DNA from 3 places in the Paenibacillus pasadenensis genome. Region 2 is predicted to be linked to each of the others. Evidence: predicted binding sites of a transcription regulator. Region 2 holds the regulator's gene; each other region holds the start of a gene.
What was found. Region 2 encodes Rex, which represses fermentation and respiration genes when NADH is low (regulators of the CRP and FNR family bind a similar motif). Its sites were predicted from a motif close to TTGTGAAATATTTCACAA; they were not measured.
Positions count from the first base shown of each region.

Region 1: a site for Rex is predicted at 2,388-2,405, ahead of nadA (quinolinate synthase NadA). Genes of this name have one in related genera too.
Region 3: a site for Rex is predicted at 2,896-2,913, ahead of B8V81_RS01955 (DUF1641 domain-containing protein). Genes of this name have one in related genera too.

Region 1 covers NZ_NFEZ01000004.1:47,859-52,477, forward strand. The annotation lists gene B8V81_RS09865 (ABC transporter ATP-binding protein) at 1-199, shown strand, start outside; gene B8V81_RS09870 (ABC transporter permease) at 200-1,282, shown strand; gene B8V81_RS09875 (ABC transporter permease) at 1,283-2,239, shown strand; gene nadA (quinolinate synthase NadA) at 2,520-3,458, shown strand; gene nadB (L-aspartate oxidase) at 3,496-4,619, shown strand, end outside.
Region 2 covers NZ_NFEZ01000004.1:2,459,605-2,464,223, forward strand. The annotation lists gene dinG (ATP-dependent DNA helicase DinG) at 1-2,323, shown strand, start outside; gene B8V81_RS20175 (redox-sensing transcriptional repressor Rex) at 2,320-2,982, shown strand; gene B8V81_RS20180 (amidohydrolase) at 2,957-4,261, shown strand; gene B8V81_RS20185 (cell wall elongation regulator TseB-like domain-containing protein) at 4,261-4,619, shown strand, end outside.
Region 3 covers NZ_NFEZ01000001.1:432,308-436,926, reverse strand. The annotation lists gene B8V81_RS01970 (hypothetical protein) at 1-523, shown strand, start outside; gene B8V81_RS01965 (CsbD family protein) at 745-918, opposite strand; gene B8V81_RS01960 (NAD(P)/FAD-dependent oxidoreductase) at 1,105-2,283, opposite strand; gene B8V81_RS01955 (DUF1641 domain-containing protein) at 2,338-2,775, opposite strand; gene B8V81_RS01950 (phosphotransferase) at 3,300-4,214, shown strand; gene B8V81_RS25575 (hypothetical protein) at 4,331-4,619, opposite strand, start outside.

The DNA.
Region 1 (4,619 bases), 2.4 Mb from region 2:
TAAGGCGGTGCTGCTCGTCTCGTTCGAGCTCGAGGAGCTGTACGGCCTCTCCGACCGTCTCGCCGTCATCTACGAGGGCCGCATCATGGGCCAGATGGATGCCGACGAGAAAAACGAAGAGCAGATCGGCCTCATGATGGCGGGCAACGCCCTCGGCAGCGCCGCGTCCGATACCGCCCTTAGACAGGGGGAAAGCTAAGTGCAAGCGTTCAACAAGATCTTCACCAAGCAGGAGACCTATGTGCCGTTCGTCGCGATCGTGCTCGGCCTGCTCGTCGGCGCCATCGTCATGTGGCTCGGCGGCTACAACCCGTGGGAAGCGTACGGAGCGATGCTCAACAAGATCTTCGGCTCGAAGTACGATTTCGGCGAAGCGATCCGCCAAGTTACGCCGCTCATCTTCACCGGTCTCGCGGTCGCCTTCGCGTTCCGTGCCGGCCTGTTCAACATCGGCGCCGAGGGCCAGTTCATCACCGGCATGACGGCCGCCACGTGGATCGGCATCAACCTCGACCTGCCGTGGTTCATCCACATGCCGCTCGCCGTCATCGTCGGCGGCATCGCCGGCGCGCTCTGGGCCGGCATCGCCGGCTGGCTGAAGGCTTCGCGCGGCGTCAACGAGGTCATCTCGACGATCATGCTCAACTGGATCGCCTACTACCTCGCCAACTACATGGTGCGCGTCGTCATGGTCGAGCCGGGACAGAACCGCTCCAAGGACGTCCAGGAGACGGCTTCGGCCTCGATGGACTGGCTCGTCAGCATCCTCGACAACGCCCGCGTCCATTGGGGCACGCTGGTCGCGGTGCTGTGCGCGTTCGTCTTCTACTATATCCTGTGGCGCACCCGCCAAGGCTATGAGCTGCGCGCCTCCGGCTTCAATCCGGACGCGGCCCACTATGCCGGCATCAACGTCAAGGGCAGCATCGTCAAGGCGATGATGATCTCCGGCGCGCTCGCCGGCCTGGGCGGCGCGTTCGAATCGCTCGGCGTGTTCAAGTCGATGGCGGTCATGAACGCCTTGCCAGGCTACGGCTTCGACGGCATCGCCGTCTCGCTGCTCGGCGGCAACAATCCGTTCGGAATCATCTTCGGCGGCTTGCTGTTCGGCTTCCTCAGCTACGGCTCCACCGGCATGAGCTTCGAGGCCGACGTACCGAACGAGATCATCCGCATCGTCATCGGGGCGGTCATCTTCTTCGTCGCCAGCCACGGCATCGTCAAATGGTTCCTCAAGCCGTTCTTCCGCAAACGGCGCGAAGAAAGGAAGGAGGCGGCCTAGATGGATACAATCGGTCTTCTGCTCAATACGACGCTGGTCTTCTCGACCGCTCTCATTCTGGTCGCGCTCGGCGGCATCTTCTCGGAGCGCTCGGGCGTCGTCAACATCGGCCTCGAGGGCCTCATGATCATCGGCGCCTTCAGCTCCGCCGTCTTCACCTATTACGGCCATGAGTGGGGCCTCGGCGGCGCGTCGGCCTGGTTCGGCGTGCTGATGTCGATCGTGCTCGGAGCGGCGTTCTCGCTGCTGCATGCGGTCGCGACGATCACGTTCAAGGCCAATCAGGTCATCATCGGCGTCGTCATCAACATCCTGGCGCTCGGCCTGACGGTCTACCTCGTCAAGAGCTTGTTCAATGGCTCGGGCCAGACGGAGAACCTGTCCGGCATCGCGTTCACCAAGTACAACGTGCCGTTCCTGTCGGACATCCCGCTGATCGGCGACGCGCTGTTCAAGGCGTACCCGACGACGTACCTGTGCTACCTGCTCGTCTTCGTCAGCTGGTACGCGCTTTACCGCACGCGCTTCGGCCTGCGCCTGCGCTCGGTCGGCGAGCATCCGGGCGCGGCCGACACGGTCGGCATCAGCGTCACCAAGTACCGCTACATCGGCGTCCTGCTGAGCGGCGCGCTCTCCGGCCTCGGCGGCGCGACGATCTCGCTGACGACGACGTACGACTTCTCGCACACGACGATCAGCGGCCAAGGCTTCATCGCGATTGCGGCGGTCATCTTCGGCCGCTGGCATCCGATCGGCGCGGCCGCAGCGGCGCTGTTCTTCGGGTTCACGCAAGCGCTCCGCTTCCAGGCGGGCCTGTTCGACTGGTCGAAGTCGATTCCGAACGAGTTCCTGTACATGCTGCCGTACGTGCTGACTTTGCTCGTGCTGGCGATCGCCGCAGGCAAGAGCCGGGCTCCGGCCGCAGTCGGCGAGCCTTACGATCCCAGCAAGCGCTGATTTTCCCCAGCTTCCCGCACTTGCGGGGAGCTTTTTTCTTTCCGTTTCAATTTCCTGGGAAATGGTCTTGAAATCGCTTGAACCGTCGGTTGACAGTGTACCCGGCGAAGTGTAAATTAGGTGTACTGATTCGTCACTTCTTTGTAACATGTGAATCATTTCACTTGCTTGAAACGGCTTCCGTTCCCTATTGAGACGGGGACGAATGCCGCATACTATACGGGTCGGCTCGGCGTGACAATCGGCTGGCGACTCGATGGACCGAAGGAGAGGAAGCGCCGTGGAAGCACTGGCTCTGGAACGCAAGGCAGAGCAAAACCGGGAATTGCGGGAGAGGCTGCTGCAGCTCAAGAAGGAGCGCAACGCGATCATTCTCGCCCACTATTACCAGCGGGACGAAATTCAGGAAGTGGCCGATTTCCGGGGGGATTCCTTTTTGCTCGCCCAAAAGGCCGCTGAGACGGATGCGGACACGATCGTATTCTGCGGCGTGCACTTCATGGGGGAGAGCGCCAAGATTCTCGCTCCGAACAAGACGGTCATCATTCCCGACGAGCGCGCCGGCTGCCCGATGGCCGACATGGTCAACGTCGACGGGCTCCGCAAACTGAAGGCCCAGCATCCGAACGCCAAGGTCGTCACGTACATCAACTCCTCGGCCGAAATCAAGGCGGAGACCGACATCTGCTGCACGTCGGCGAACGCCGTCAAGGTCGTCAACTCGGTCGAAGGCGACGAGATCATCTGGGTGCCGGACAAAAACCTCGGCCACTACGTCCAGCAGAAGACGGACAAAAAGATGATCATCTGGGAAGGCTACTGCAATACGCATGACATGCTGACTGTCAAGGACGTCGAGGAGATGAAGGCCAAATATCCGAACGCGGAGTTTGTCGTCCATCCCGAATGCCGTCCGGAAGTCGTCGCGCTCGGAGATTTTGTCGGCAGCACGACTGCGATCATCAAATACTGCAAGGAATCGCCGAACAAGGAATTCATCGTCGGCACCGAGGACGGCACCGGCTACCAGCTTCGCCTGGACAGCCCGGACAAGACGTTCCATTTCGCCACGAAGTATCTCGTCTGCCCGAACATGAAGGTCAACAACCTGAAGAAGCTCGTGCGCTGCCTGGAGAACATGTCTCCGCAGATCTACGTGCCGCCGCAGGTTGCCGACAAAGCCCGTCTGTCCCTGGAGCGCATGCTGCTGGTCAAGTAGCCATGCGCTACTCCCATGTTCGGAGGAGAACCGACCTATGATTCCTAGATATCTGGTGGAGCTCGACCTGGACGCCCTGCCTGTCGTCGAGAAGGACGTCATCGTCATCGGGGCCGGCATCGCCGGCCTTTTCACCGCCCTGCGGGCGAGCGAGCGCGGCTCGGTGCTCATGATCACCAAAAAATCGCTCCTCGACAGCAATACCCGCTACGCCCAGGGCGGCATCGCGGCCGTCATCTCCGACGAGGACAAGCCGGAGTTCCATCTTCAGGATACGCTCGTCGCCGGAGCCGGGCTATGCGACGAGGACGCCGTCGGGGTGCTCGTCCATGAAGGGCCGAAAGGCATCCGCACGCTCATCAACATGGGCACGCAGTTCGACCGCGAGAACGGCGAGTTCGCCCTGACCAAGGAAGGCGCGCACAGCCAGCGCCGCATCCTGCACGCCAACGGCGACGCGACCGGCTACGAGATCGTGCGCGCGCTGTCCGAGCGCGCGCTGGCGAACGAGGACATCGAGGTATGGGACGACCATTTCGCGATCGACCTCATCACGCGGGACGGCGAATGCTGCGGCGCGCTCGTGCAGAAGCCGGACGGAAGCCGGGTGTTCGTGCGCGGCAAGGCGACGATCCTTTGCACCGGCGGCACCGGGCAGATGTACCGCTATACGACCAATCCCGAGGTGGCGACCGGCGACGGCGTGGCGATGGCCTACCGGGCCGGCGCCTACATCCGGGACATGGAGTTCATCCAGTTCCACCCGACGACGCTCTGTTATCCGGGCGCGCCGCGCTTCCTCATCTCCGAGGCGGTGCGCGGCGAGGGAGCGGTGCTGCGCAACATCCACGGAGAGCGCTTCATGGAGCGGTACCACCCGCAGCTGGAGCTCGCGCCGCGCGACGTCGTCGCCAACGCGATCGTCAGCGAGCTGGAGCAGACCGGCGCGACATTTGTCTATCTCGACGTCACGCATGAATCCGAGGAGATGGTGCGCCATCGCTTCCCGACGATCTACGAGACCTGCCTGCAGTACGGGCTCGACCTGACGACGGACTGGATCCCGGTCGCTCCGGCCGCGCATTATACGATGGGCGGCGTACGCACCGATCTGAACGGGGAAACGAACATCCGCCGCCTGTTCGCCTGCGGCGAGGTGTC
Region 2 (4,619 bases):
CCGGGACAGCGATCTCGGCTGGCTGCTGGCGCTCGAGCTTGAAGCCAAGCAGCTCCTCTCCGCGCTCGATACGGACTCCCACAAGTACTATCGCGGCGTGGCGATGTCGGCCGGGGACTGGACCGAGGAGGAGTCTGCCCGCGAGGAGGAGCAGGCCAATCCGCTTGCGGACGCCAGCTTCGAGGACTACCTGGAGATGGTCAAGACCGGCTTCGAGACGCTGTTTCCCGACTACGAGGAGCGCGAGGCGCAGACGACGATGTTCCGCGAAGTGAACGACGCCTTCGAGAACAGCCGGCATCTGCTGATCGAAGCCGGCACCGGCACGGGCAAATCGCTCGGCTATCTCATTCCTTCGCTCTATTTCGGAATCAAAAACGAGCGCAAGATCGTTATAAGCACGCACACGATCAATCTGCAGGAGCAGCTGCGCCAACGCGACCTGCCGCTGCTGCGCGACGTGCTGCCGTTCAAGTTCCGCGCAAGCGTCTTCAAGGGCCGGGGCAACTACATGTGCCTGCGCAAGTTCGAGACGCGGCTGCAAACGCTGGAGCTGGCGGCGGGCAGCGAGGAGCGGCAGACCGCCTCGCAGATGCTCGTCTGGCTCGGCGAGACGGAGACGGGCGACCAGGAGGAGCTGAACTTCGGCAACCGCGGCGCGGAGTTCTGGAACACGGTCTCCAGCGACGCGGATTCCTGCCTGAACCGCGCCTGTCCGTGGTTCAAGCGCTGCTTCTACCACCGGGCCAAGCAGGAGTCGAACCTCGCCGACATCGTCATCACGAACCATTCGCTGCTGTTCACCGACATCCGCGCCGACCACCGGCTGCTGCCGTCCTACGAATACCTCGTCATCGACGAGGGCCATCAGCTCGAGGAGGTGGCCGGCAAGCATCTGGGACAGCAGCTCGGTTTCTACGGCTTCCTCAACCTGGCGAACCGGCTGGCCAAGGATTCGAGGAACGGCCTGCTGCCCCAGCTGCGGATGCAGATCCAGGGCGAGGATGCCGACGAGGTCGCCAAATGGACGGAGCAGCTCGACGAGGTCATCCCGCGCTTCGGCTCGCTCAAGGATACGTGGGAAAAGCTGTTCGAGCTGCTGCAGGCGCTCGCTTCGCCGAGCGCTGGAGGCGGCGCGGCCGAGGCGGGACAGACGATCCTGCGGCTCAAGCCCGGCGCGCTCCCCAAAGCTTGGGAAGCGATCGAATTCGAGGAGTCGCTGTTCTTCAAGGAGATGAACCAGGTCGTCAAGGTGCTGGACAAGATGAGCTCGGACATGAAGGACAAGCTGGACGACCTGTCGCTGCAAGGCATGATCACCGATCTTGCCGGTGCGGTCAAGGACGCCGGGCGCATCCGCGACGAGCTCAAGGTGTTCGTGCGGGCGGACAAGCCGGAAATGGTGTACTGGATCGAGTCCTACCAGAGCGCGCGGACGAAGAGCGTGCAGCTGCATACGGTGCCGGCCGATGTGAGCGCGCAGATCCGGGAGCATTTTTTCGACAGCAAAAAAAGCGTCGTCATCACGTCGGCGACGCTGACCGTGCAGAAGACGTTCCAGTACGCCGCCGAGCAGTTCGGCTTGAAGCTTGGCGACGAGCGCCAGGCGCGCACGGTGCAGCTGCCTTCGCCGTTCCAGCACCGCTCGCAGGCGCTCGTCATGATCCCGCGCGACTTTCCCAAGGTAAAGGGAGCGGCTGCCGATCCGGCCTACATGGACAAGCTGCTCGGCTCGCTGGCCGCTGCGGCGGTCGAGACGGGCGGACGGATGCTCGTCCTGTTCACCAGCTACCGGATGCTGAAGGAAGTGTACGAGCCGCTCAAGGAAGCGCTAGCCGGAGCGGGCATCCAGGTGCTCGGCCAGGGAGTGGACAGCAGCAACCGCAGCAAGCTGACGCGGCTGTTCCGCCAGCAGCCGGCGTCGGTGCTGCTCGGCACGAGCAGCTTCTGGGAAGGCGTGGACATTCCCGGCGACGCGCTCGTCTGCCTGGCGATCGTGAGGCTGCCGTTCCAGCCGCCGAACCATCCGCTGCAGGAGGCCAAGGCGGAGCTGCTGCAGGAGGCGGGCCACAATCCGTTCATGAAGCTGTCGGTGCCGCAGGCGGTCATCCGCTTCAAGCAAGGCTTCGGCCGGCTCATCCGCACGTCCCGCGACAAAGGCATCGTGCTGCTGTACGATACGCGCGTCATCGATACCTTTTATGGAAAGCACTTCCTCTATTCGCTGCCAGGGCCTAAAATTGAAACGATGCATGCCGAGCAGTTCACTTCCCGCATGAGGGAATGGCTGCAGGACGAAGCGAAGGGGGCCGAGCAGCGATGAGCAAGCAGGGCAAACCGATATCCGAAGCGGTCGTGCGGCGGCTGCCGGTCTATCTGCAGGTGCTGAACGACCTGCATGTGCGCGACGTGCAGACCGTCAGCAGCCAGGAGCTCGGGCGCAAGCTCGATCTCAATCCCGCCCAGATCCGCAAGGATCTGGCTTACTTCGGGGAGTTCGGACGCAAAGGCGTCGGGTACGACGTCAACTATCTGATCGAGAAGATCCGCGGCATCCTGAAGCTCGACCAGCCGATGAAGGTCGCGCTCGCAGGCGCGGGCAACCTCGGCCATGCGCTGTGCAACTACAGCAGCTACCTCAAGGACAACATGAAGATCACGGCCGTGTTCGACGCGAGCCCGGCCAAGATCGGCATGCGGATCAACCGGCTCGAGGTGCTGCCGATCGAGCGGCTGCGGGACAAGGTGCGGGAGGACGGCATCCAGATCGGCATCATCACGGTGCCGGCCGCGGAGGCGCAAAACGTCGCCGACCGCTTCATCGAGGCGGGCGTGACGGGCATCCTCAACTTCGCGCCGGTCGTGCTCAAGGCTCCGGACAAGGTGCGGATCCACTACGCCGACTTCACGACGCAGCTGCTGAGCTTGGCCTACTATATGGATAAAGACGGGACGGATGAACATGAGCAAATGGTGGATTGAAAACGGGACGTTCGTGACGATGGACAAAGCCCAGCCGGTCGTGCGCGGCCATATGGTCGTCGACGGCGACCGCATCGTCTATATCGGAGAAGAGCGTCCGCAGGAGGCCGACGCGATCTCCGTGCGGATCGACGGCAGCCGGCGCGTCTACATGCCGGGACTGATCAACACGCATGGCCACGCGGCGATGTCGCTGCTGCGCGGCTTCTCGGACGACGAGGCGCTGCAGACGTGGCTGCAGGACTACATGTGGCCGATGGAAGCGAAATTTACGGACGCCGACGTCAAGTGGGGCACCTCGCTGGCCGTGCTGGAGATGCTCAAAAGCGGCACGACGACATTCGTCGACATGTACGACCGGATGGACCAGGTCGCCCAGGTCGTGGAGCGCTCCGGCATGCGCGGCGTGCTGATGCGCGGCGCGATCGGCCTTTGCCCGGAAGAGGTGCAGCGCGAGAAGCTGGCGGAGGCGGTCCAGTTCGCCAAGGACTGGAACGGCGCGGCGGACGGCCGCATCGCGACGATGATGAGCCCGCATGCGCCGTATACGTGCCCGCCGGCGTTCATCGAAGCGTTCGTGCAGGCGGCGCATGATCTCGACCTGCCGATGCATACGCATATGTCGGAGACGCGCGCCGAGGTCGAGCAGAACTTGCGCGAGTACGGCCTGCGCCCGGTGGCGCATCTCGACCGTCTCGGCCTGTTCTCCCGTCCGAGCTTCGTCGCCCATGCGGTGCATCTGACGGACGAGGAGATCGCGCTGCTCGCCGAGCGCGGCGTCGCCGTCTCTCACAATCCGGCCAGCAACCTGAAGCTCGCGAGCGGCGTGGCCCGCGTGCCGGAGCTGCTGAAGGCCGGAGTCGCCGTCTCGCTCGGCACGGACAGCGCGGCGAGCAACAACAATCTCGACCTGTTCGACGAGATCCGGCTCGCCGCGCTCGTCCACAAGGGCGTCAGCGGCGACCCGACCGTCGTGCCGGCGATGCAGGCGCTTCAGCTCGCGACGCTCGGCGGCGCGGCGACGATCCGGCAGCCGGAGCTCGGCGCGCTGAAGGCGGGACTCAAGGCCGACTTCATCTCGCTGGACGCCGACCAGCCGCATTTCTACCCGCGCACGGACATCGTCTCCCATCTCGTCTATTCCGCTTCGGGACGCGACGTGCGCGACGTCTGGGTCGACGGACGCCAGGTCGTGCAGGGCGGCGTCTGCCTGCTGCTCGACGAGGAGAAGATCCTGGCTGAAGCCGAAGCCTGCTACCGCAGGCTCGCCGGGGCCTGATGGCCCGCAGCCGCAGTCCTCGCTGGTACTTTACCCGCCGGGGCTGGACGGTCGTCGCCGTGCTGGCGCTGATCCTGCTGCTGGCGCTGATCCATGCCGAGCTGCGGAGCATCCAGCAGCCGGTCTGGCAAGGCGAGGCGCAGGCGGCGAGCTTGGCCAAGGAGCAGGCGGGGCTGACGGAGGTCGCCTCCGCCGAGAAGTATGTGTGGGACGAGCCGCTCTGGATCGTGCGCGGCAGCACCGCCGAAGGCCGCCAGCTCGTCGTCTGGCTGCTGCCGGAGCGGGCTCCCTATGCCGAGAATGCGGCGGAGAGCGCGACGGAGGAGGACATCCGCGCCAAGCTGCTCGCGGCGAAGCC
Region 3 (4,619 bases), on a different contig from region 2:
GTTCAGCCGGCGCGATTCAACCGTGCTCGATGCGACGAAGCATGCCGAGGAGCAGCGGGCAGGCACCGCATTAGCGGACGCCGAAGGCTCGGGCGCCGTGCGAAAAATGGCCCTTATCAAAGGAAATCCGCATAAAATAGCGAAGAACGACGAAATCGAACGGATAAATCCGTCCGATTGGGCTTTTTTGGTCAAGAAAGAGTCAAAAAAGAGGGAGAGGTTGCTAATAAACCGAACATTTGTAGAGGTCCACCAAACAATAATGCGGAATATCCCGCTTCAAAACCCTCATTTCAAACGCAGGGCGGAAAATCGCCTCTTCCTCCCGAACGAACGGCTCGCCCGCTCCAAATGGCGCCGCTCAGGCCGACAGCAGGCAGCCAAGCAGCCAAGCAGCCAGGCAGCCAGGCGGCGGCATGACGCCGCAAGCCGAGCGCAGCTCCGCTTGCAGCGGAACAAAAAAGACAAGCTCCGCCGCGCTGCTTGCGCAGCAGGGAAGCTTATCGGGTGGGATCGGGAATGACTTGCCGAGTCGAGCGGCGGCGGTTCAGGCGGGCGCTCTGCCGGACCGCGCCTTACTGGCGGCGCTCCGCCGGACCGCGCCTTACTGGCGGCGCTCTGCCGGACCGCGCCTTACTGGCGGCGCTCTGCCGGACCGCGCCTTACTGGCGGCGCTCTGCCGGACCGCGCCTTACTGGCGGCGCGCGATACGCGCCTTACTGGCGGCGCGCGATACGCGCCTTACTAGCTACGGTCTTTCAGCTCGCCGATCTTCTCCTGCACCTCGCCCTTCGCCTTGTCGATCTTGCCTTCCGCCTGCAGGCGAGGATTGTCCGTCGCGTTGCCCCATTGATCCTTGACCTCGCCCTTTGCTTTGTTGACGGCGCCTTTTACTTTATCGCTCAGTCCATCTGCCATGTCTGATCGCTCCTTTTCGGTAAGGGTGGCCTTGCGGCATCTGGTTCTTCTTACCCGGAACGGGAAAGCGATAAACGAATCGCAGCCCGGCAAAGAGCCGCGCCCGCCTCGGACAAGGCTCTGAGAACGAAAAAGCCGCGCGGAAGGAATCGGAATTCCTTGCCGCGCGGCTGCTTGCCGAATCGCTTAGTAAGCCAGGGAGAACAGGCCGTTGATATGCGACAGGTAGCGGATGTTGGAGGCTTCCTTCATCAGCGTAGCCGGCAGGCCCTTCAAACGAGTCTGGTTGCCGCCGATCGTGCCGATCGCGTCCTTGCGGCCGAGCGAGCCCAGCGTACCGGAAAATACCGGCTGGAACGTATCGAGCGGATAGCCGTTGAAGTAGGCATGCAGGTTGTAGCCGATGAGCTCGCCCATCTGCCAGGCCAGCTGAGCCGTCGGAGGGAACGGACGGCCTTCCGGACCCATGACGACGGCGCTGTCGCCGGCGATGAAGACATCCGGGTGGGACGTCGACTGCAGTCCTTCCGTCACCGTCGCGCGGCCGCGGTTGACCTCGATGCCCGAGTTCGCCACGACAGCGGTGCCTTGCACGCCGCCGGTCCAGATGACCGTGCTCGACTCGATCGTGCTGCCGTCCTTCAGGGAAACGGTCTTGCCTTTCATCTCGGTGATCGGCAGGCCCGTCTTGAAGACGACGCCGCGCTTCTCGAGAGAAGTCGTCGCGCGCTCGACCAGCTCGGCCGGGAAGCCCGGGAGGATCGTCGGAGCGGCTTCGACGCAGTACAGGGACACGTCATCGTAGCTGATGCCGTGCTGCTTCACGAGGCCCGGCAGCATGTCGGCGAACTCGCCGACGAGCTCGATGCCCGTCAGGCCGCCGCCGCCGACGACAAAGGTCAGGTCGGCCTTGTCGCCGGACTGCTTGTATTTCGCCACGGAAGCCTCGACATGCGCCTTCAGCTTGTTGGCATCGGCGACGGACTTGAGAGTGAAGCTGTGCTCCTGCAGGCCCGGGATGCCGAAGAAGGCCGTTTCGGTGCCGAGGGCGATGACGAGCGCGTCATACGACAGCGTCGTGCCCGTGCCGAGCTTGACGGTTTTCTCGTCCGGCTTGATCTCGGTCACTTCGCCGATCTTCAGGTCGATGTCCTTGCCGCGCAGCAGCTTGTCGAGCGGCAGCGCGACGTTGCCCTCGGACAGGTTGCCGACGGCCAGACGGTGCAGCTCGGTGATGATTTGATGCGCATTGATGCGGTTGACGACCGTAATCTGGGCTTGCTCCGGCGTAAAATGCTTGCGCGCCGTCGTGGCAGCGAGAAGTCCGCCGTAGCCGCCGCCCAGGATAAGAATATGCTTGGCCATGTTCATCCTCCGTTCACGTTCTATCGGCCTCCGCGCGGGAGGACGGGATTCGTTCTAGTTCTTCTGCTTTTCCTTTTCGCCGAGCGCTTCGAGGAACGCCTGCGTGAAGCGCAGCGTGCGCTGCACGTTCGGATCCTTGAGCATGCGCAGCATGCCGAACAGGCCGACCGTGTTGGACTCGTTGGCCGCATGGTCGCCTGCCTCGATCGCTGCTTGAGCGACCGTTTTCGTCTTGTCGACGATCGGCTTGACCATTTCGCCCAGGCCGCCGCCGAAGTCGCTCAGCAGCACCTTGTCGGTAGCGAGGGACTTGGCCACGTCATAGGAGCTGGTCATGAGGGTCACGATTTCGGCCAGCTTCGGAAGATTGTCGACGAGCACCGTAAGGGACTGCTGCACTTCCGGCTTCATGAGCTGGTCAAGAATGTCGCGCTGCTGCGCGGCGGCCGGCTCTTGCGTCGCCACCGCTGGAGTGGTTTGGTTGTCGGACATGGAAATACTTCCTCCTTTACTCTGGAAATGCGGTTCCGCCCCCATGCGGCCGCTGGACGGCCGGTCGGGGAGGCAATTCGCTTCGCTGCGGGATCGGCAGGCTCGCGGGCCGGGACGGCTTTGTACCAAATTTCACAAAACAAGGCGCAAAATCTTGCCCGTACCCGCTGACCTGCTGCACCCGGCCGCGAACGACGAGGGTCGGTCGCTTTCCCGGTCTTTGCGTTGTCGGCCCGTAAACGGCCCGGAACTTCTACACGTAAGTTTACAACTTAAACGACGGAACTGCAAAAGAAAAATGAGGATTCCCTCGACAGAATTTACAGGCCGCAAGCGTTTTATGCGCCCCCGCAGACGCCATCCGGAAAAATGGCGCCATTTCGCGGCGGGCGGCAGATTTGCGCGAGGCGGTTGCCGGCGCGGACACGGCTCGGGGCCGCTTGTTAAGCTAACGGGCCGTCATGCGTAACTTTTAGGGAATGTAGACATCTAAATAACATAAGGAACGAGGAGGCGGACTATTCATGGGAGGAACGAATTTATGGGATGCGGAGTGGGAGATCGACGAGGAGCAGGCGCGGACGCTGATCGGCAGACAATTTCCTCAGCTGTCATCGAAGCAAGTGAAGCGTTTGGGCTGGGGCTGGGACAATACGGTTTTTCTCATCGGGGATGAGTACGTGTTCCGGTTTCCAAGAAGAACATTTGCAATCGGCACGATTCGTATAGAAGGGAAGCTGCTGCCGAAGCTGGAGCCCTATATGACCATCCCCTATCCGAAACCGTTGTTTTACGGCGAAGCAAGTGACGAATACCCGGCGCCATTTCTTGGCTATGCCTACGTGCCAGGAGATTTCCCCATCGGCTTGACGGAAGAACGCCGGGCTTTATCGGTAGAAAAGCTGGCGAAATTTTTGCGCAGATTGCATGAGTTTCCCGTGCAGGCGGCGCTGAAGGGCGGAGCTCGGCAAGATCATCGAAACTTGACGGACATCGCGTCGCGCAAAGTGCAAATGACGGGATTTCTATCGAAGGTGGTTGAACACTTGTCGCCGGAGGAGTCCGATGCGATCGAAGCGTATATGGGCAGGCTGCAAAAGGACCGTGTCGAGTCGGTGAATGTGCTGCTGCATGGCGATCTTCATTTCAAAAATATGCTTGTGAATGAGAACGGGATCGTTTCCGGCATCATTGATTGGGGCGATCTGAACGTAGGCCATCCGGCTTGCGATTTGAGCGTTGCTTATAGCTTTTTGCCGCCTTGCGCTCGCGGCGCGTTTTTCGAGACGTACGGAGGAGCGGACGAGGAAACGAAGCTGCTGGCGCGGCTGATCGCGGTATACATCCCCATCCTGATCTTGATGCAAGCGGTCGATGACGGGAATGAAGCGATTGCGGCAGAGGCGAAATCCAACATCATGCGGGCCTTGTCGGATTAGGCGTAAAAAAAGCGCATGGAACCGCTCGAGCGGTTCCATGCGCTAAAACCATAGGCGAGCCGGCAAAGCCGGCTCCTGGTCGGAGCACAGCCGGATGCGCAAAAACCGCGCGGCTGCTACATCCAACTGTCGATATCGTCATCGTCGATATCGTCTCCCTCAAGATCGACGCCGGCACTAGCGGCGTCAGCGACGTCGCCTTCCTCGCCAATGCCGCCGGCACTAGCGGCGTCAGCGATGCCGCCTTCCTCGCCTTCTTCTTCAGCGTCAGCGTAGCGATTTTGCTCGATCTCAACCTCAGCGGCCGCAGCCGCCTCGCCCGCGGCCGCCGACGCTTCGCCGGCCGCGGCAGCAAGCTCCGTCGGCGCCGTCAAGCCTGCGGAGGCGGCATAGGCCGCGCCGCCG